Regions from separate parts of the Mycoplana sp. BE70 genome, predicted to be linked through region 3. Evidence: riboswitches for the same ligand, from Rfam matches in the RefSeq annotation. Region 3 holds a riboswitch; each other region holds the start of a gene.
What was found. A riboswitch is a leader RNA that binds a small molecule or an ion and turns the genes downstream of it on or off. The one in region 3 is predicted to bind cobalamin.
Positions count from the first base shown of each region.

Region 1: another riboswitch for cobalamin. It lies ahead of J2Y48_RS22015 (ABC transporter substrate-binding protein); the one in region 3 lies ahead of bluB (5,6-dimethylbenzimidazole synthase).
Region 2: another riboswitch for cobalamin. It lies ahead of J2Y48_RS04905 (hypothetical protein); the one in region 3 lies ahead of bluB (5,6-dimethylbenzimidazole synthase).

Region 1 covers NZ_JAVDTM010000014.1:83,600-91,038, reverse strand. The annotation lists gene J2Y48_RS22045 (copper resistance CopC/CopD family protein) at 1-602, opposite strand, end outside; gene J2Y48_RS22040 (YcnI family protein) at 656-1,186, opposite strand; gene J2Y48_RS22035 (hypothetical protein) at 1,334-1,711, opposite strand; gene J2Y48_RS22030 (class I SAM-dependent methyltransferase) at 1,830-2,603, opposite strand; gene J2Y48_RS22025 (ABC transporter ATP-binding protein) at 2,606-3,370, opposite strand; gene J2Y48_RS22020 (iron ABC transporter permease) at 3,367-4,389, opposite strand; gene J2Y48_RS22015 (ABC transporter substrate-binding protein) at 4,404-5,420, opposite strand; gene J2Y48_RS22010 (hypothetical protein) at 5,419-5,616, shown strand; cobalamin riboswitch at 5,604-5,831, opposite strand; gene J2Y48_RS22005 (aldehyde dehydrogenase) at 6,234-7,439, opposite strand, start outside.
Region 2 covers NZ_JAVDTM010000002.1:322,519-329,957, reverse strand. The annotation lists gene metH (methionine synthase) at 1-1,507, opposite strand, end outside; gene J2Y48_RS04905 (hypothetical protein) at 1,593-1,805, opposite strand; cobalamin riboswitch at 1,904-2,126, opposite strand; gene J2Y48_RS04900 (GH36-type glycosyl hydrolase domain-containing protein) at 2,583-7,439, shown strand, end outside.
Region 3 covers NZ_JAVDTM010000018.1:47,638-55,076, forward strand. The annotation lists gene J2Y48_RS24135 (phytanoyl-CoA dioxygenase family protein) at 1-659, opposite strand, end outside; gene J2Y48_RS24140 (DUF2865 domain-containing protein) at 853-1,908, shown strand; gene bluB (5,6-dimethylbenzimidazole synthase) at 1,916-2,602, opposite strand; cobalamin riboswitch at 2,647-2,905, opposite strand; gene J2Y48_RS24150 (GGDEF domain-containing protein) at 2,917-4,455, opposite strand; gene J2Y48_RS24155 (hypothetical protein) at 4,627-5,451, opposite strand; gene J2Y48_RS24160 (NAD+ synthase) at 5,469-7,145, opposite strand; gene J2Y48_RS24165 (LTA synthase family protein) at 7,397-7,439, shown strand, end outside.

The sequences.
Region 1 (7,439 bases), on a different contig from region 3:
GCGTCCAAGCCTTGCAATCCGGCAGACAGCCCGACCCCCAAGAAACCTATTGCCAGCATTACCGCGTTGAACCGGCGCGCCACCAATGCGCTCCGGAGCAGCCAGTTGACGGCAAAGACGCCGCCAATGCCAAAGAACAGGCCGACGTACATGGCGATGCGGCCGGACCAGATCGCGGCACGAACCCGCCAATCGTTCGTTTCTGCGACCGGCGCGGACAAGCTCGGCGACCCAATCGAGAAGATGATAGAGCCGCCTACCGGATGACCGTCTTCGGATACGACGCGCCAGGAAAGCACGTGCGTCCCTGAAGGCAGACCAGGTGGTGTTGCGATCTCTACGGTCCGGTCCCGAAGGACGAACCGCGTGAGCTCTATTGGGGAACCGTCCGGCTGGATCAGCCTCAATGTCAGCGGCGAAACCGGCTCGCTGAACGACAGCGCAAGTTTTGCCGGAGCGACATCGACGACGGCACCGTCGGGCGGTTCTGTTGCCGTCAGCGAGGCGTGGGCCAAGGCCGTGGTCACCAGGAAGAGCAAGGTCAAAACAGCCATGGCTGCTCGACCGATGAGAGCAGATGTGATGATGCTGACCTTGCTCACTGCTGGTTCCGATCTGAAGGAGGAAGAGCCGGCGCAAAGCGCCGGCTATCGGTTCAATGTCCGGAGACCTTCTCTTGCAGCTTCAGCCCCGGAGCGGGCAGTTCGAGGTCATCGGAAGACTGACCGGCCGCAGGTATCTCAATCCAACGCTCGGCCATACCATCCGGGCACTCCTGCACGACGGGAAAATACAGTGTTTCCCCTGCTTTTAGATCGGGCGTCAGAAACACCCGAAACGCGAACTCGTCGTATTCGTCGTCGGCAAGGCTCCCGCCACTCCAGATCACTTCCTTCACCCCTTCGCTCGTCGGGGTGCCATAGTAGTCGTAGGTCTTGCCATAGGAACCCTTTACCTTCTCCAGTTTCCAGCCGTGTTTCGGTTGCGGCTTGATGGCAATTGCGCCATCCGGAATCTGAATGCGGACCGTCGTCGTCGGCTGGCCTTCGCAACCGTGCGGCACTTGCAGGATTGCCTTGTAGGTCGAGCCGACGGGTGCTTCCTTGACCTGCAAGGTGACGTGGGCCAGGGCCGCGCTGGTTCCGAGCGCCAGGATGGTTGCGGTGGCGATAAGCTTCTTGAACATTTGTTTCTCCATCTCGCCTGCTAGTTGCGCGGCGATGAATTGTTGGCGCAAGGCCTGATAGAATCCCGGCATCTCCGCCCGATACGGGCCAGGCGTGCATTCCGGATGGGTAGTGGGGATCGTCGAGCAGTCGCGAATGGACTTAGCTCAGTACGGAGGCGCTCTCGGGCTTCCCTGGAACTCGTCGAGCAGTTGGCGACGGGCAACATCACACTCCGCATTGACCTGTTCTCCAAGAACAGGAAATGGTCGGTCAACGGCATAGATCAGTTTGCCTGTGAGAGCGGCGGTTGCCGACGCGCCACAAGCAAGTGTGCAGCATTCTGGCTTTCCCGAGTGATGGCTGGGGGGAGCGGTCTCTTTCGCGCCGTGGTCAGAACCAGACACGCACAAGGGATTGCCGAAAGCATCCAATGGGAGTTGGCTGAATGCCGCATTGGCTCCTGCGGCAAACTGCAGAACAAGGATGCACGCCGCGACTAGCGCCAGCCAGATGCCCCTTTCAGTCCGCAGATGCTGCAACATCGATTGCTCCAATCGCAGCTTATTTATCACTGTGACCTTCGTTGGAACATGCTCTATCGCAAACTTCCTCGGGGAATAGGTTGGACGGGTCGTAGGATCAGTTCGCCGCCACGCGCCATCACGGTCGCACGCAACTCAAGATGAAGCGACGATACACGACAGTGCGGAGCTTGTTTCTGAAGTTTGCATTCCGTCGTTGAGCGCGAGCTATGGGAGCATGAGACTGCAGTTCGATGTTAGCAAACCCTGCGGCTGCCAGGATCGGAACCAGCATATCCGGTTGCAAGCCCTGCCCGAACGGAAGGGCCTTCATGATACGCCCATGGCGATCACTGAGCGCGCCATCATAGTTCCGGTCAGCGCCCACGAGCCGGTCAATTAACTCGATGGCCAGGGAAGCGACACGCCCAGCAGGCTTCGGCACGGCCCAATCGCCATCGAACACCAACAGGTGGCCGCCGGGTCGCAGCACACGGAACCACTCCTGGATCGCCTGCTCCGGCCGGGTCAATGTCCACACCAGGTGTCGGCACACGATGGCGTCGTAGGTTTCTTTTGGCTCCATTGTGTTTTCTGCATCCGCCAGTACGAAACGGAGCCGAGACTTTCCCGCATGCTTCCGACGGGCGACGGCAAGCATCGCCTCGGAGAAATCAAGCGCGGTGACATCGTGGCCGAGTTCATGGATCAACCGGGTCACCTCGCCGGTGCCGCAGGCAAGCTCCAGCACCCGAAGCGGCTCATCACCGAGTACAGACCGGATCGGTTGCTGCCAGGCCTTCGCTTCCGGCCCCGGCGCAATCCGGTGACCAAAGGCAAGGTCAAACGTTTCCGATCGTTTGGACCAATAGTCCCTGATCTCTTCCTTGAGATCGAAGTTGCTACCATCCATGCCTACCTCACAAGGTACTGGATATGAAAACGGTCATGGACCGCGGATTTAGCGACATGAGCACGGACGCCGAACACCTTACCGACCAGTTCCTCGGTCAAAACGTCTTCGGGTGCACCGCTTGCCACGACCTTCCCGTGTTGAAGCACGGCCAGACTGTCACAGAACATGGCCGCCAGATTGAGATCGTGAAGCGCAACGACGCAGGTCAGATCGAGCTTGGAGACGAGGGACAGTATTTCCAGTTGGTGCTGGATATCGAGGTGGTTGGTCGGCTCATCGAGTAGAAGCTCGCTCGGCGATTGCGCCAGAGCCCTGGCGATATGAGCGCGCTGACGCTCGCCACCGGAAAGCGTCTGCCAAAGTTGCCCCGCCCGGTCCTGCATTCCGACGCTGGAAAGCGCCCGTTGGACGGCTGCGTCATCTTGGACGTTCCAGGACGACCACGCACTGAGATGGGGTGTCCTTCCGAGGCGGACGACGTCCCTCACCGTCAACTGGGTTTCGGTTGTCGACTGCTGCTCTACGAAGGCGACGCGGCGCGCGAGTTCATGTCTTGAAATCGTTGAAACGTCGTCATTGCCGAGCCGGATGACGCCGCTCTGGACCTTTCTCAGCCGGGCAATCAGCCGCAGAAGACTGGACTTGCCGGAGCCGTTCGGCCCGAGCAAGCCGAGGACCTTTCCCTTTTCAATCGTGAGGGTGACGCCGTCGATGATAACTGCCTCGCCGGCGGCATAATTGACCTTGTCGATGCTGATGCTCATGCACTCCTCCGAGCGCGATAGAGAATGACCGCAAAGGCTGGCGCACCAAATAGGGCCGTGACCACGCCGATGGGGAGAATCTGTTGGGGTATGATGATCCTGGAAACGATATCCGCGGCGACCATGAAGATCGCCCCGCCGAGAGCGGACGCGGGAAGCAGTCGATGATGCGCCGGACCGACCAGAAAGCGCGCCGCGTGCGGTATGACCAGACCGACGAAGCCGACCGACCCGACCATGCTGACGACCGTCGCCGTCATTACAGCGGTCGCTCCGAGGAGAACGATCTGCACCCGCCTGACAGCAATGCCCAGCGAAGCGGCTGAATCCGTACCGAACGCAAATGCGTCCAACGACCGGGCGTGGGCCATGCACAAGACGAAACCGGCGATTGCCACCGGAACCGAAAGATAGACGTCCGGCCAGCGGACACCACTGAGAGAGCCGAGAAGCCAGAACAACACGCCTCTTGCCTGCTCCGCATTCGCCGACGTCGTCACGATGTACGACGTCAGCGCATTGAAAAGCTGCGACCCGGCAACACCGCACAGAATGATACGTTCGCTGGTGCCGCCGGCACCGGCAGCAAGCACCCCGACGAGCAGGAATGCCACGACCGCGCCGATGAAGGCACCGCTGGAAAGGCTGAGGACGCCGTAGCCGAAGCCAAGGATCATGACGCATACCGCTCCGGTCGAGGCTCCGGCGGAGATACCCAGAACATAGGGTTCAGCCAGCGGATTGCGGAGCAAGGCCTGGAGGATTGCGCCGCAGAGTGCAAGCGATGCGCCAGCACTTGCTGCAACGAGCGCACGGCTCAGTCGATAATCCCAGACCACGCCCTGGTGGATGCGGCTAAGCTCGAAGCCTGTACCAAAGACGCGGTTCGACACGGCTTTCGCCGCCGTTTCGATCGGGATGGATATTTCCCCGATCGAAACGGCAAGGCTGATTATCAGGCCCAAGAGCACGATCGCGCTGGCGGTGAGCGCCGAGAGCGCCCACCCCTTTTGCGACAATGCAGATGCACCCCTCACTGCGTCAGACCGAAGGACTTGATGCCGTTCGCCAATGTCTCGATCCCCTCGATCGTCCGGATCGTCGGATTCATCGACTGCGCGTCCATCATCACGAAACGCTTGTTCTTCACCGCGTCCAGCTGACCGGTGACCGCGTCATTTTCCAGGAACTCGAGCTTGACCTTCGGGTCATCGGCCGCGTAGCGCCGCCGATCCATGGTGGCGATGACGATGACGACGGGATTCGCGTCAGCAATCGTCTCCCAGCCGACGAGCGGCCATTCCTCCGCTGTCGTCACGACGTTCTGTGCCCCAAGTGACTTCAGGATGTAGGCCGGTGCGCTGTTCTTGCCGGCGATGAAGGCGTCTCCGCTCACCTCCTTGCTGGAGAACCAGAAGACGACCGGCAGCGCCTTTGCCGATGCTCCGGCAACGGAAGCGACGGCGGCGGCTTCACGCTGTTTGAGGTCGGCGACAAGCGCGTCACCGCGCTCTTTCACGTTGAAAATCTCCGAGAGCTCCGCGATTTCCTGATAGATCAGGTCCATCGTGAACAGTTCCTTGCGAACACCATCACCACCGTCGGTGTTGACCTTGGCAACGCAATCCGCGGGCGCGATATAGGTGTTGATCCCGAGTTCGGCGAACTGGTCGCGGCTGCCCACAGAGCCCTGCGCGCCGACATGCCACTCGAATTCGGCTGCAACCATGTCCGGCTCCTCGCCGACGACCGACTCGAAGCTCGGGTCGTTATCCGACAGACGTTTGATCTTGGCGTTGACCTCGGCGTATTGCGGCAACACGGGACCAACCCAGACAGCCGTCCCGGCGATCTTGTCGGCGAGGCCAAGCGAATAGAGGATTTCGGTCATGCCTTGGCCGATGGAGACGATCTTTGCGGGCGCTTTTTCGAACGTCACCGGCCGGCCGCAGTTGTTGACGGTCAATGGATATTGGGTCGCAGCGAGGCTCGGTGCGGCAAGGCCTAGCAGGCCGAATGCGAACGTCATACTGGTGAGAAACTGGCGCATGAAATATCTCGATCAGGAGGAAAAACAGCTAGCAACTCCATCGCCGCGCAACTCGCGAGCGGATGAAGACACAGGTACGCAGACGCTAGCGGCGGAAGGCCCAATCAAGGCGGATGAAAGTCGGAAAACGACGAAGCTTCAGGTCAATCATATCTGCTCCTTTCCGAGCATCCCCGCCCGGCTGATTGGATCGTGATTGACGGCAGGTCTCCTGGCTCACGGATGTTTGTCGGTGATCTGCCTTCCCGCGAAACGTCGCAGTGGCATGGCCAAATGGCCCGAGGATTACCGGCAATCCGCCTACAGTTGCGGGGGCAGCCACGGTCTTGGTCCCTCTTGGGTCGTCCTTACCGTGTTCCCTATTAATCCCCTCAGAGTCATCGTTGGGGAACCGTCACGCTCAGATATGCCCACCTGACATGCGTCGTCAAGGACTTGCTGTCACCCATATTGGCGACCGCTCGTGTCGGCTTAGGGCGATGGTTGGAACTCGTCCTGTCACATCGACACGGTCGCAATGGCCTCGCCGTCCGAGTAAGCGTTGGCGATGTCGGCCCAACGCGGCAGGAAACATATTGTGCAATACCCATTTGCTTTCTCCTCCGGCCACCATTGGCCTCAAGGAAAACGCGTACGCGATGGGTTCACAGACGTTGGGGGCCGATTGCTGACCGTCCGCCGCCACGACGCACAAGAGGGAAAGCGGACATCGCAGTTCTCACCGACGAGGTCTGAGTTCGAAGCATTGCGGACTTGGCAAATAGGCCCCGAAGGGTGGCCCGACAGTGCCGTTCGACCGTCGGGCCGTCATTCTCAGGCCAGGTTTACCCAGACAGATTTTGTCTGGGTGTATTGCGTCAACGCCTCGAGGCATTTGTCGCGGCCGTTGCCGGTTTGCTTGAAGCCGCCCCAGATGGACGTCATGTCGCCGTGGTCGAAGCAGTTGACCCAGACGACGCCCGCTTCGATGTCGCGGGCGAAGTTGTGAGCCTTGGCGATGTCACGGGTCCAGATCGAAGCGGCGAGGCCGTAAATCGAGTCATTGGCGATCTCGATTGCCTGGTCGACGCCATCAACGGGGATGACGGCGGCAACCGGCCCGAAGATTTCCTCGCGCGCGATCTGCATCGTGTTGTTGACCCCCGTGAACAGGGTCGGCTCGACATAGGCTCCCGATGGTGCGCCGGCGAAAGTGCCGCCGCCGAACTTGAGCGACGCGCCTTCCTTGCGGCCGATGTCGATATAGTTCAGCACTCGCTTCTGGTGCGAGGAGGTCACCAGCGGCCCGATCGTCGTCGACGGATCGAGCGGGTCGCCGAGTACGAAATTCTGCTGCGTCCGGGCAACGAAACGATCGACGAAATCGTCGTGGATGCTCTTCTGGACGAGAATGCGCGAGCCGGCGTTGCAGACCTCGCCCTGGTTGCCGTAGATGCCGTTGACCGCATAGGTCACGGCGGTGTCGAGATCGTCGTAGTCCTCGAGAATGATCTGGGGCGTCTTGCCGCCGCACTCGGTCGATACGCGCTTCATGTTCGACTGTCCGGCGTAGATCATCAGCAGCTTGCCGACCTCGGTCGAGCCGGTGAAGCCGATCTTGTCGACGTCATTGTGGAGCGCGAGCGCCTTGCCGGCCTCCTCGCCGAGGCCATGCACGACATTGAAGACACCGGGAGGGCCACCCGCCTCGATGAAGAGCTCCGCAAGGAGGTTGGCCGAGAGCGGGGATTGCTCGGCGGGCTTGAGAACGACCGAGTTTCCGGTTGCGAGCGCAGGTCCCAGCTTCCAGGCGGCCATCATCAACGGGTAGTTCCACGGGACGATCAGGCCGACGACGCCAAGAGGCTGCCGCAAGATATAGTGCAGCGCGCTGGACGCAGTGGAGGTCACGGCTCCCTCGATCTTGTCGATCGTCTCGGCGAAGAACTTCAGCGACATCACCGAGCCGGGGATATCGATGTTCATCATGTCCATGACGGGCTTGCCCATGTCGAGGCTATCGAGCACCGCGAATTCCTC
Region 2 (7,439 bases), on a different contig from region 3:
CAAAGGCCATGACGACGACGGCGGCGCCATAGGCGCGCACGAGGCGGGCGTGATGGAGGAAGGCTTCTTCGCCTTCCTTCAGTGAGATCGAGTTGACGAGCGGCTTGCCCTGCACGCATTTCAGGCCGGCCTCGATCACCTCCCATTTGGACGAATCGATCATGATCGGCACGCGGGCGATGTCCGGCTCGGCGGCGACGCGGTTGAGGAACTCCGTCATCGCCCTCGCCGAATCGATCAGGCCTTCGTCCATGTTGACGTCGATGATCTGGGCGCCGTTCGCGACCTGGTCGCGGGCAACGTCGAGGGCTGCCGCAAAGTCGCCGGCGGTGATCAGCTTGCGGAATTTTGCCGAGCCGGTGACGTTGGTGCGCTCGCCGACGTTGACGAAGGGAATGTCCTTGGTGAGCGTGAAGGGCTCCAGCCCGGACAGGCGCATGTGGCGGGGGATGTCCGGGATCTGCCGCGGCGCGTGGCGGCTGGCCGCCTCGGCGATCGCCCTGATGTGGTCCGGCGTCGAGCCACAGCAGCCGCCAACGATGTTGACGAGGCCGTCGCGCATGAAGCCTTCGATCTGTGCGGCCATCTGTTCCGCCGTCTCGTCGTACTTGCCGAAGGCGTTCGGCAGGCCGGCATTCGGATAGGCGCAGACGAAGGTGTCGGCAACGGATGAAATCTCGTCCAGATGCGCGCGCATCGCGTTGGCGCCGAGGGCACAGTTGAGGCCGATCGAAAACGGCTGTGCGTGGCGCACCGAGTTCCAGAACGCTTCCGGCGTCTGGCCGGAGAGGGTGCGGCCGGAGAGGTCGGTGATCGTGCCGGAGATCATGACGGGCAGCTCGATGCCCTTCTCGGCGAACACTTCCCTGGTCGCAAAGATCGCCGCCTTGGCGTTCAGCGTGTCGAAAATCGTCTCGATCAGGATGATGTCGGCGCCGCCGTCGATGAGGCCACGCAGCTGGTCGGCATAGGCGAGCCGGAGATCATCGAAGGTGACGGCGCGGTAGCCGGGATTGTTGACGTCGGGCGAGATCGAGGCGGTGCGGTTCGTTGGTCCGAGCGCGCCGGCGACGAAACGGCGCTTGCCGTCCTTTTCCTGCGCACGCAACCCGGCACGGCGGGCCAGTCGCGCGCCGTCGCGGTTCAGTTCATAGACGAGTGCTTCCATGCCGTAGTCGGCCTGGGCGATCGCGGTGGAGGAAAACGTATTGGTCTCCAGGATGTCCGCGCCGGCAAGCGCGTAGCGATAGTGGATGTCTTCGATCGCGGCCGGCTGCGTCAGCGTCAGGAGGTCGTTGTTGCCCTGCTGGTGGCAGGCGCAGTCGCCGAAACGGCTGCCGCGGAAATCCGCCTCGATGAGGCCAAGCGTCTGGATTTCCGTACCCATGGCGCCGTCGAGAACGAGAATGCGTTCCTTCGCAGCAGTTTGAAGCGCGTCGGCGATGTCCTTGCCAGTGCGAGGTGAAAGTTCGGGACCGAACAGGTCGTCGAGGTCGGCTGCTGCCATGGCAAAGCCCTCCGATGCAGAATTGTCTGCATCGGAGATCACATAAGGATATCTTTATGTCAATATGTCTTTATGCGGTAAGTTGCTAATGAAGCTTCCCCCGCCCAGCCAGCGTGGCAAAGAGCGACCGCAGACGGGCGATGTCCGGGTTTCGGTCTGCATAGCGCGCGAGCTTGCAAAGCTCCTTCAGCGCTTCGGTCTGGAGATCGGCCCCGCGCGGCTGCCACAGCAGCCAGGAGACGAACACCGCTTCCGGTCGCCCGGATTCGGAGGGATTGGTTTCAACGGTGACAAGCATGACTTCCCCAATCTGCAATTGGGGGATGACCGGACGCACGCGAGCTAAAAATTCCGCTCTCGCGGAGCAAGCGCAGCCGTGGGACACCCCGCCCATGGACGTTACAAGTTCATCAGGGCAGGTCTCCTGGCTTGCGGGTCGTTGCGGCTGTCTTGCCTTCCCGGCACGTGATCGTGCCAGTGGCATCGGCGACAGCAGCTCACCGCTTACAGTTGCGGGGGCAGCGCCGGCCTTGATGTTCCCTTGCGGGGCATCGCACCGGCTTCCCTCTTAGCTCCGGATCGAGAACGATTCGAAAGAACCCTGATGGTTTACGTTGGCCCGATGGCGTCGGTCCTGTCAATGACACAGCCGGCCTTGTCGACAGATACCGGCCGATTTCGGAACCCCTTGCTGCGCTTTGCGTTCAGCCCCTGTTCACCGTGGATTGTCTAGGGGGGATCGAATTTTTTGCCAGTTGTGCGCCTCTTGCCAAGGAGTGACCCTCTTGCCCAGCCGCCTTGTTGCAACCACCTCCCTTTGCGGCTAAAAAATGCTGTTTTCATGCACCACGCGGCCCCGATGCACATTTGCGTGTCGCCTGAGCCATATCGCGCCATGATCAAGGTGCGCGGGCTTGCGTATTCCGCCCCCCTTCAGGACTGGCGGTGGCACGCAAAGGACGCATGAAGGCGTCATGGTTCATGGTGGCGCACGAGTGAACTTCGTCCGCCGAATGCGATCCGCGATCCAGGATTGCGGCACAAATCCACGTTGCTCGAACCCAGAAACAAGCAAATGCCCCTTCACAATCGACCCCAGCCTTCGCCGCGCGAGACGGAATCCAAGCAGATCGACTACAACGATTCGATCCGGGATACCTATTTCACACTCGAAGAGCTGAGCGCCTGCGGCGAAGACCTGGCGCGTGACGGTGCAAGCACCCTGCCGGGTTTCAAGCCGTTCGAGTTTCGCGCGCGCCAGAAGGAAAACGAGCGGGAGATCTTTCGCGTCTACCAAACGATCGCCCGCGACGTCGAAGCCGGGGCCGCCATCACGCCGGCGGCCGAGTGGCTGCTCGACAACTATTATGTCGTCGAGGAGGCCGTACAGGAGGTACGCCGCGATTTTCCGCGCCGCTTCTATCGCCAGTTGCCGACGATGAAGGTTGGCGACGTCGATATCCCGCGCACGATGGCGCTGGGGTGGCTCTATGTCGCCCATACCCACAGCAGCGTCTCGCGCGACAGCCTGACGGCGATCGTCGAAGGCTTCCAGAAGATCGAGGCCTTCAAGATCGGCGAGCTCTGGGCATTGCCGTCGATCATCCGCTTCATCCTGATCGAGAACCTGCGACGGATCTCGATCCGCGTTGAGCAGTCGCGTGGCATGCGGCGCAAGGCAAATGAGATCGCCGACGAACTGATCCGGCAGAACGATCCGGAGCGGAGCGTCGTGATCCTGCGCGAGATCGAAGAGCTCGTCGCCGACAACACCTTCGTCGCCCAACTTCTCTACCGACTTCGTGACGGTCTGCAGGCCTCCGGTGCGGCGATCCAATGGCTGGAACGCCAGATCGAAGCGCGCGGCAGCGATCTCGAGGAGGTGCTTGTCGCCGAGCAGAACCGCCTGTCGTCCGGCAACGCCACGATGAGCAACCTCATCAAGAGCCTGCGCGCGATCGACGACACGGAATGGCCGGTCTGGGTCGAGAGCGTCAGCCGGTTGGACGCCGCCCTTCGTGAAGGGTCCGACTACAACGATCTCGACTTCGGTTCGCGCAACGCCTATCGCGACACGATCGAAAAACTCGCCCGCCGCTCGGGCCGGACCGAGCTGGAGGTGACCCAGACCGCGCTTGCCATGACCGCGGAGGACATGGCCGCCGGCAATGTCGCCGGCGCCCACGAGGCCAATGTCGGCGCCTATCTCATCGGGAAAAAGCACGGGCTCCTGGAACGGCGCATCGGCTACCGGCCGTCCATCCTGCAACGCATTGTCCGTTTCACGCGGGCTCTGAACTGGTTCGCAATTGCTGGGCCGGTGACACTGTTGACGCTTCTGGCGATGGTCGGGGTCTATTTCTTCCTCGATCAGATGGACATTCCCGACGGCGCCTGGCTGATCATGCTGGTCCTTTTCGCGCTGCCGGCATCGGAAGGCGCGGTCGGCCTGTTCAACACCGTCGTCACCCTGTGTGTGAAGCCGACGCGCCTGGTGGGCTACGAGTTCCGCGAGGGCATTCCGGAGGAGGCGCGCACGCTGGTTGCGGTTCCCTGCCTCATCTCCAAGCGCGACCACGTCGACGAACTCGTCCGCAACCTGGAGGTTCATTACCTCGCCAATCCCCGTGGCGAGATCTACTTCGCGCTCGTCAGCGACTGGACCGACAGCAAGGTCGAGGAGACGCCGGAAGACCTGGAAGTCCTGGAATATGCCAAGCGCGAGATTGCGCAGCTTTCGGCGCGCTATGCCTATGACGGCCGAACCCGATTCTATCTCCTGCACCGCCGCCGGCTGTTCAATGCCCAGGAAGGCGTGTGGATGGGCTGGGAGCGCAAGCGCGGCAAGCTGCATGAACTGAATTTGTTGCTGCGCGGCGACGGCGATACGAGCTTCCTGCCCGGCGCCAACATCGTACCCGACAATGTCCAGTACGTGCTGACGCTCGATTCCGACACGCGCCTGATGCGTGACGCCGCGACCAAGCTCGTCGGCAAACTGTTCCATCCGATCAACCGCCCCCAGATCGATCCGACGACCCAGCAGGTCGTCGCCGGCTACAGTATCCTGCAGCCGCGCGTGACGCCGTCGCTGACGACCGGCGACGAAGCTTCGACCTTCCAACGGATTTTCTCCGCCAATCGCGGCGTCGATCCGTATGTCTTTACGGTATCCGACGTCTATCAGGATCTCGCCGGGGAGGGCACCTTCACCGGCAAGGGTCTCTATCACGTCGATGCGTTCGAGGCGGCGCTGAAGGGGCGAATCGAGGAAAACACCATTCTCTCCCATGACCTCCTCGAAGGCTCCTACGCACGCTGCGCGCTCGTGACCGACGTCGAGTTCATCGAGGACTTCCCGATCCGCTACGAGGTGGAGACCTCGCGCCAGCATCGCTGGGCCCGCGGGGACTGGCAGCTCTTGCCCTACATATTCAAGCCCTCCAGCGGCGTCTCCATGCTCGGGCGCTGGAAGATGTATGACAACCTGCGCCGCTGCCTCATCCCGATCGGCTGGCTCGTCGCCTCGGTCATGGGCTGGTATTACATGGAGCCGCGCCAGGCCTTGATCTGGCAACTGGTGCTCATCTTCTTGCTGTTCGTGGCGCCGACTCTGTCGCTGATTACCGGCGCGGTACCGCGCCGCAGCGACATCGTCGCCCGCGCGCACCTGCAGACCATCCTCTCCGATGTCCGCGCGGCAAATGCCCAGGTGGCGCTGCGCATCGTCTTCATCGCGGATCAGGCGGCTCTGATGGCCGACGCGATCGTCCGGTCGCTCTTTCGTCTGTTCGTCAGCCGCAAGCATATGCTCGAGTGGCGCACGGCGGCGCAGGTCCATAGCTCGTCGGGCGGTGGCGTCCTGTCCTACTACATCGACATGTGGCAGGCGCCAGTGCTGGCGGCAATTTCCGTCGCGCTCGCCCTGTTCTCCGATACGGGACTGCCCTTCATCGCCATCCCGTTTGCGGCGATCTGGGCGCTGTCGCCGGCGATTGCCTGGTATGTCAGCCAGACCGCGGAGACGGAGGACCAACTGGTCGCACCCGAAGAGGTGGTCGTGGAGTTGCGCAAGATCGCCCGCCGGACCTGGCGCTACTTCGAGGAGTTCGTCACCGCCGAGCAGCACTTCCTCCCACCGGACAACTTCCAGGAATCGCCGCATCCGGTACTGGCCGAGCGTACCTCGCCGACCAATATCGGCGTCTATCTGCTGTCGGTGATCTCGGCACGCGATTTCGGCTGGATCGGGTTCGAAGAAACCGTGCGGCGCCTGGAGGAGACCGTTTCGACGATCGACGGCATGCCGAAGTTCCGCGGTCACCTTTACAACTGGTATCGCACCAATACGCTGGAAACGCTCGGGCCGCGCTACGTTTCGGCCGTTGACAGCGGCAACCTTGCCGGCCACCTGATTGCCGTGTCCTCACTCTGCCGCGAATGGGCGGAAGCGCCGTCGGCGCATCTGCATGGGAGCCTTGACGGCATCGGCGACGTCGCTTCGATCCTGTCGGAGACGCTTGCGGACCTGCCGGACGACCGCAAGACGGTGCGCCCGCTGCGCCGCCTGATCGAGGAGCGGATCACCGGTTTTCACAACGCGCTCGCTGCGGTGAAGCGCGAACACGAGTTTGCCTCGATCCGGGTGATCAACCTCGCGGTGCTGGCGCGCGACGCCAACAAACTGATTGCCAACCTCGATCACGAGATCAAGAGCGCCCAGAGCGGCGAGGTGGTCAAGTGGGCGAATGCCCTTGTAGCCACCTGCGAGGCGCACATCGCCGACAGCGTTTTCGACCTCGGCAGCATCGAGGCGCTGCGCCAGCGCCTGATCGTGCTGCGTGACCGCACCCGCGACATCGCCTTCTCGATGGACTTCGGGTTCCTCTTCCGCCCGGAACGCCGCCTGCTGTCGATCGGCTACCGCGTCGAGACGAACGAGCTCGACGAGGCCTGCTACGACCTTTTGGCGTCGGAGGCGCGCCTGACCAGCCTGTTTGCGATCGCCAAGGGGGATCTTGCGACCGAGCACTGGTACAAGCTCGGCCGTCCGATCGTGGCGATCGGCTCGCGCGGCGCGCTGGTTTCGTGGTCCGGCTCTATGTTTGAGTACCTGATGCCGCCGCTCGTCATGCAGGAGCCGCAGGGCGGCATTCTCAACCAGACGAACAATCTGATCGTCAAGGAGCAGCAGAACCACGGCAAGCGGCTTGGCACCCCCTGGGGCATCTCGGAGGCGGCCTTCAACGCCCGCGACCATGAGATGAATTACCAGTACACCAACTTCGGCGTGCCGACGCTCGGCCTGAAGCGCGGGCTCGGCCAGAACGCGGTGATTGCGCCCTACGCCTCGCTGCTTGCAAGCCAGTACGCGCCTAAAGCCGCACTGGAAAACCTCGAGGAGTTGCGCAGGCTCGGCGCGCTTGGCGTCTACGGCTTCCACGATGCGGTGGATTTCACGCCGACGCGCGTGCCCGAGGGCAAGCGCTGCGCGGTGGTGCGCAACTACATGGCCCATCACCACGGCATGTCGATTGCAGCTGTCGCCAACGTCGTCTTCAACGGCGCGCTCAGGGCGCGGTTCCATGCCGATCCGGTGATCGAGGCCGCCGAACTGCTGCTGCAGGAAAAGGCGCCACGCGACATCCCGATCATCAACACCAAGCGCGAGCCGGAAACGGTGGGCAGCACGCAGGCGGATCTGCTTCGCCCGGAAGTGCGCGAGATCGAGGATCCGATGAACGAGGACCGCGAGGCGGTATTCCTCTCCAATGGCCATTACTCGGTGATGCTGACGGCGACGGGATCGGGCTACTCGCATTGGAACGGCCAGTCGGTGACCCGCTTCCGGCCCGATCCGGCGGAGGATCGCTGGGGCACCTTCATTTTCCTGCGCGACACGGCGACCAACGAATGGTGGTCGGCGACAGCT
Region 3 (7,439 bases):
CGCTTTTCCCACGCCATGCGCTGCGGCGTGACCTTGTGCGAGCCCGGCACGTACGAGAACGGCCCGTCGTCCTCGCCCACGTCCTTCAGGAAAAGCCAGGCCTTGGCGGTGGGCTGGAAGGTATCGCTGTGCAGGGCCGTCTGCGGGTCGGATGCAGTCTCCTTGGAGGGTGTCGAAGGCAGTGCCATCACGACCTGGACGACGAGCAGCGGCTGGCCATCGTGCGAGGAGACGTAACGCAGGAGGTTCGACATCCGAGGATCGTTGCGCGCTGCCTTGAAACCCGGCAGCCGCTCCAGATCGCTGTCATCGATCAGTGCGCGGCGGGTGACAGTGGTCCCCTGCAGCATGTCGTAGCGGTCGAAATCGCTGTTCTCCAGTTCCGCCGTCACCTTGGCAAAGACTTCGGCCGGCAGGAAATTCTCAATTCGAACGAAGCCGTTCTCCTCGTATTCACGCCGCTGCTCGGGTGTGACGAGTTGCGCGAGCGACTTGCGCCGCCGGTCCGCCATGTCCATTGCCACCGCCACGCGTTTCGCGTGCAGGCCCATCCTGTTCAGCGTCTTGCTGCCAATGATCGGATTGTCGGCAAAGGATTTGGCACCCGATGCGAGCTGGAGGGCGTAGAACGGACTCAGCAGGACGGAAGTGAGGCGCATACAAAACCTATAGGTGTGGACGCAATCGGATAGGATGCACTGTGCTACACCATGGGCGGGGCGAGATCAATTCCACCCGGCGGTGCGAACCTGATTTCCAAAATCAGCTGTTTCGACGGCCATCGCGCGGCGATTAATCACATTTCGATGAGCGCGTTGCGCCGGCGCTCCTGCAACGTATGATGATGATGTGATGCCAGCAATTCCCCTGTCCGGAGTCGCCGCAGTGTCCTTGTGCTCGCGCCGCTCGATGGTTCTGGCGACCTCCGCCCTCCTCCTCGCCATGGCCGTACCGGCTCGGGCAGTCGACGTCTGCGCAGATCTTCACTCGCGTCTTGCGGCCCTCACGAATGTGGAAATTCCGACCGGCGGCGGTGCCCCCTATTCCAGCGCCATCACCGAGCAGAACAATCAATTGCAGAGCGCGAGAGCGAGTCTGCGCCAGCTTGGCTGCAGCACGGGCAGCGTCAAGGTCTACCGGACGTCGACTGCCCGCCAATGTAGCGAACTCGCCTCCTCGGTCGAACGAATGGAACGCAACCTCAGGAATATCGAGGCGGGGCGCAGCGCACTTGCGTCGGCCGGAAACGGACAGGAAGCCCGCGTCAATATCCTTGCGGCGATCGAAGCGCACGGTTGCGACAGTGGCGACGAACCAAGCACGGCGCAAGCCAGCCGGGCTTCGGAAGAGCCATTGCCCGATGGCGAGTTTCCGCTTGACGGCCTGGCGACCCGGTACGTTACCAGCGGCGGTTCGGGCGGCAGATTGCGCACGGTCTGCGTCAGAACCTGCGACGGCGGCTTCTTCCCCGTAACCTCAGGCGCTTCCCCGCTCGACTTTCGACGAGACCAGAGGGTCTGCGCCAGGTTGTGTCCACAGACGGAAACCGAACTCTTCTACCAGGCGCTCGATTCTGTCGACAGCGGCGAGATGGTTTCCACCGTCACCGGCAGGCTCTACAGACAACTGCCGGCAGCCTTCGCCTATCGCACACGCGGCCTGCCGAAGCCGCAAGCCTGTGGCTGCGGCCGGCTTGCCTACACCAGCCCGGCAACGGGTACCGAAACCATCAAGGACAGCACCGGCTCCGTCACGACGATCCGCATGCATCCGGTGGGCAGCGCGGCTTCAAAGGTCGTGATCGAACGCCCTTACGATCCGGAGAAGGACAAGGTGCGCAATGTCGGCCCTGTTTTCGTCCCGGACGAACCCAAGATCGATCTGCGCAACCCCGCGGGCGCGAACTGAACCGCCTTTACCGCCGCTCTCCCCACCGCTCGGCATAAACGAGCTCGTCGAGCGGCAATCGTTGCCGCCAGCCTTTCACTGCGAGTTCCGGTTCGCGATAGAGCTCGTCGACGAAGCCGAGGCAAAGCCAGGCGACGATTTCGACCCGTTCGGGAATGCCCAGGAGCGCACGAATCTCCGCGTCGTGAAAGATGCTGACCCAGCCGACGCCGACGCCCTCCGCCCGGGCCGCAAGCCACAGGTTCTGAACCGCGCACACGGTCGAATATACGTCCATGCGCGGATTGTGCGTGCGGCCCAGCACCACGGCTCCGCCGCGGTCCGGATCGCAGGTCACGCAGATGCTGACCGGAGCCTTCAGGAGGCCCTCGAGCTTGAGCGAGCGATAAAGCGACCGGCGCTCGCCGGCAAACATCATCGCCGCCTCCTCGTTGGCACGCTCGAATGCCTCGTGCGCTTGCGCACGCACTGCCTGATCGCGAATGACGATGAAGTTCCATGGCTGCATGAAACCGACCGAGGGTGCCAGATGTGCCGCGCGAAGCAAGCGCTCGAGCAGGTCTTCGGGCACCGGTTCTGGCAGGAACTGGTCGCGCACATCGCGGCGTGTTTCGATCGCACGGTATACGGCTGCCCGCTCCGCGGGCGAAAAGGGTTGTGCGTGGACGAGATCGTCCTTCGGCAGAGGCTGCATCGTCATCTCCCCAACAATGCATGAAACCGTCCGCCGTCCGCGCGGGTTGGTCTATCTCGCCAGGCCGGTCTTCTGACTCCGGATCCTCCGGCCGCGCCGCCTTCCCGGTTGAAACACCAGTGGCGATCGGAAGGGTAGATCCTTCCAGGCTTGGCCGTCCCCGTCACAGCGTTGGGCACGTTTCGGCTTCGAGGCTGGAGTTTGCCAAGGTGTCTGCGTTCAGATCGAACGCATGGCGTCAGCCCCACCGAATTCCCGATTCTCCCCTGCTCGCGCAAGGGCACCTGACGGGCGACACTTGCGCACGCCGGTGCCTACGATGCAAGGCCGGGGCCGACGATGGCGTGTCGCGGATAGACAATCCCGATGTCTTTTGCCGCGTTGTCCTCCTCGGGCGACGCAAACACGGCGCGGTTGCGGCCACCGTTCTTGGCGGTATAGAGCGCCGTGTCGGCAACCACCATAAGGTCGTGCACGGTCCGGCCATGGTCGGGATAAACAGCGATGCCAGCGCTGCTACCGACAGCCAGCAGTTGTCCGCCGAACGGAATTGGGATCTGCGCGTCGCGCACCAGACCGTTGGCAAGATCGAGGAGGGCCTGCCTGTCGGTCATGCCGGGAAGCAGCACCGCGAACTCGTCGCCACCCAGGCGCGCCACCACTCCCTTTTCGGCGACCCTGCCCAGAAACCGGGAAGCGATCGTCCTAAGCACGGCGTCGCCCGCTGCGTGACCATGCCGATCGTTGACGGCCTTGAACTGATCGAGGTCGACCGCGAAGACGGCAAACGGACGGGTGTCCTTGTCGAGCAGTTTTTTCATGGCGTCGTCAAAGCCGGAACGGTTGAGCAAGCCGGTCAGCGCATCATGACAGGCGAGATAAGCATTTCGCGCTTCGCTTCGCTCCAGGGCCCGCACAGTTGAGGCGAACTTCAGCGCGACGAAACCCATGACCACGACGAAGATCGCGACCAGGGCGGTGATCTGCGGCATCGCCATCGACCAGACGAACGAGCCGGGGCGGTTCGGGCGCCAGGACGCAGCCATCGGGTTGAAGGCGTCGCCGCCGACACCGGTGAGCAAGAGATCGCTATCCTCGGTCGTGATTGGCAGGAAGCCCAGATCGCGGATCCCCAGGCGCTGCTCGGAATTCACCAGCATCTTGGCCGTGATCGGCTTGACGGTGACCAACAGCACAGGTTTCTTGCGCGCATCCGGAATGAAAAGCCGCTTGGGGACGACGGACTGCACCACGATGATGCTCATCGTGCCGTCGATCATCCGCATTCCGGTGACGTTGATCTGCGCCAATGTCGGCGACAATACGCCGCCGCTCTCGGCCGGCTTTGCAAGAAGCCAGCCATCGCGCGTACGGCTGAGCGCCGCATAGTAGGCCGCTTCGGCGCGTTTGGTCAGGTCGCTGACCCAGTAGAGCAATTGGTCGGCTTCTTGCGGCCGGACGACATGGCGATTGTGGACGGCCAGGACTGTCTCTTCGCCCGGCTTCGTGAAGACCGTCCAGGAAAAGCCGAAATCGCTCCAGAGCCAGTCGCGCAACTCCCTGCGAATGAAATCGTCGCTGAACGAGCCGTCGGCCAGTTCATCGAAGCCTCGATCCCAGACGGACATTCCGCTCTGGTAAAGCACAACCTGTTCGATCTGCTGACGGAACTCGTTCTTAACGAGCGTCTTTTCGGAGGTCGCAACAAAATCGTTCGCCTGCCGGATCGAGTAGTCAAGCACCATGAAATTGGCGGACGCGAACAGGGCGACGATCACTATCGCCGCAAGACCAATCATGATCTTGACGCTGCTCCGGCGCGCGACCGGACCCTCAGCCCCAGCATTCGCCATGTCTTTCCCCACCGACATGCCGGCGGTCTGCATTGCCGCCTTGTGCGTTTTGTCGCGGCACTTTGGCGCAGAAAGCGGGAATATTCCCTTAAGCAGCCTGGTTTCCGAAAGGTTAAAATCTGAAGCTGCAGAACGGCCTTTGAAGCGTCACGTGGTCGAGCCGCGAGCGCGTCAACCTGCAGGCGCGTAGCGCACAAAGGCGAACTCGTCGCCATCGGGTGACCAGTTCGGCACATTCATCGTCCCCTGCCCGCCGAGCAATTCGAACAGCACTCGATCGTTTCGGCCGTCGGCATCCATCAACCGGAGGCGGACGCGCTGATCACGGGGATGGTCGAGCACGTCGGCATCGTAGGACAGCACGAGCAGGTGTCGCCCGTCCGGCGACGGATGCGGGAACCAGTCTGCCCATTGGCTGTCGGTGATGCGCGCGACCTCGCGATTTTCCAGCCGAACGCACCAGATCTGCATGCGCCCGCTCCGGCTCGAATTGAAGTAGATGCGACCGTCGACCGACCAATCCGGTCCGTCGTTGCGACCTTCGCCGAAGGTCAGCCGCTCCTCCTCGCCGCCGTCAACCGGGATCGTATAGATATCGAAGAGATCGTCGCGGATGCCGCAATAGCAGATCTGCCTCCCGTCCGGTGACCAGCCGTGCCAATAGGATGGCAGCCTTTGCGTGACGAGCCTCGGCACTCCACCTTCAGCAGGCAAGATATAGATGGCCGACTTGCCGAATTCCGTCTTGTCGCAAATGGCCAGCCAACGGCCGTCCAGCGACAGGCCATGGTCGTTGTTGCAGCGGTTTGCAAATCCGGTGTCGATCGGCACGGGCGGACTGCCGTCGAGCGGCAGCCGGTAGAGCCGGCCGTCGCCATTGATGAGGAGTGACCGGCCATCCCGGGAAAAGTTCGGCGCCTCCACCAGTTGCTCGGTCTGCCAGACGACGTGCGTCAGTCCTGTCCGGATGTTGTGTATCTCGACCGAACTGCGCATCGTCGTTCACCTTTGCCTCATCGGTCGCGGAACCGGTTGGTGATCGGATAGCGCCGGTCGCGGCCAAAATTCTTCTTGGTGATTTTCACCCCGGGTGCCGACTGCCGGCGCTTGTATTCGGCAATGTAGAGCAGGTGCTCGATACGGTGGACGGTGGCTTCGTCATGGCCACGCGCGACGATCTCTTCGGTGCCCATCTCGTTTTCCACCAGGCACTCCAGGATGTCATCGAGCACCGGATAGGGTGGCAGCGAATCCTGGTCGGTCTGGTTCGGCCGCAATTCGGCGGACGGTGCCTTGTCGATGATGTTGCGCGGGATCACTTCGCCCGAGGGGCCGAGTGCCCCGGGCGGCACCGATGTGTTGCGCCAACGCGACAAGGCATACACCTGCATCTTGTAGAGGTCCTTGATCGGATTGAACCCCCCATTCATGTCGCCATAGAGGGTTGCATAGCCGACGGACATCTCAGACTTGTTGCCGGTCGTCACCACCATCGAGCCGAACTTGTTCGAGATCGCCATCAGAATGGTCCCGCGCGCACGGCTTTGCAGGTTCTCCTCGGTAATGCCGGACTCGGTGCCCTCGAACATGTCGGACAGCGCGTCCATGAAGCCGACGACGGGCGCTTCGATCGGGACGATGTCATACCGGCAGCCCAGCGCCCTTGCGCAGGCGGCCGCATCGCTCAGCGACTCCTGCGAGGTGTAGCGATAGGGCAGCATCACGCAGCGCACCCGCTCCTCCCCCAGCGCATCGACGGCGAGCGCAGCACAGATCGCTGAATCGATGCCGCCGGAAAGTCCGAGCACCACGTTCTTGAAGCCGTTCTTGTTGACGTAGTCGCGGAACCCCAGCATGCAGGCGCGGTAGTCGGCCTCCTCCTGCTCGGGCAGTTTGGCCATCGGCCCGCCGTCACAGCGCCAGGTGCCGTTCTCCTTCTTCCACGTGACGAGCGCGACCGATTCCTCGAACTGGCTCATCTGGAAGGCGAGCGACTTGTCGACATTCAGGCCAAAGCTCGCCCCGTCGAACACGAGTTCGTCCTGTCCGCCGAGCTGGTTGGCAAAGACCATCGGCAACCCTGTCTCGATCACCTGTCGCAGCGCCACCTGGTGGCGCACGTCGACCTTGCCGCGATAGTAGGGCGAACCGTTCGGCACCAGCAGGATTTCCGCTCCGCTTTCTGCCAGCGTCTCGCATACGCCCATGTCGTTCCAGATCTCCTCGCAGATCGGAATGCCGAGCCGAACGCCGCGGAAATTAACCGGACCGGGCATCGCGCCTTCGACAAACACACGCTTCTCGTCGAACTCGCCGTAGTTCGGCAGGTCGAGCTTGTCGCGGAACACAAGGATGCGCCCCCCATCGAGCACGGCGACGGAATTGTGCCGGCCGGTCGCCCCCTGGCGGGGAAAACCGACGACGACGCCCGGACCACCATCGGCGGTATCAGCGGCGAGTGCATTGACGGCAGCATGGCATGCCTTGAGGAACGCCGGCTTCAGAACGAGGTCCTCCGGCGGATAGCCGGAAATGAACAGCTCCGTCAGAAGCAGCAGATCCGCTCCCTGACGGGCGGCATCGGCACGCGCCTCGCGCGCTTTCGCCAGGTTTCCGGCGACGTCCCCGACCGTCGGGTTGAGTTGCGCAACCGCAATCCGGAGCGTCGTCCTGTTGTTGTTCTCGTTCATCTCTGCCCTCGATCCGCACTCGCCCGGGCGTCATCACGACGGGCGGTCTCAAGACGCTGTTTAAAGGATGATCGCTGGTTTGAAAATGAAGGGTTTTCGTTTCCGCAAGGGCGCGTCAGGCGACGCGGCCGGATCGTGCGATCTGACGGCCAGCGAGGTCCCGCCGGCGGCCGGCGCGACTATTCATCCCCTGTTCAAGGTGACAGCGATATGACAGAGAGACGACACTTTTATGAAGCCTGGAGTAACGCGTGACCCTTGTAAGTTCTGCCGTCACGGCAACCGCCGTCGAAA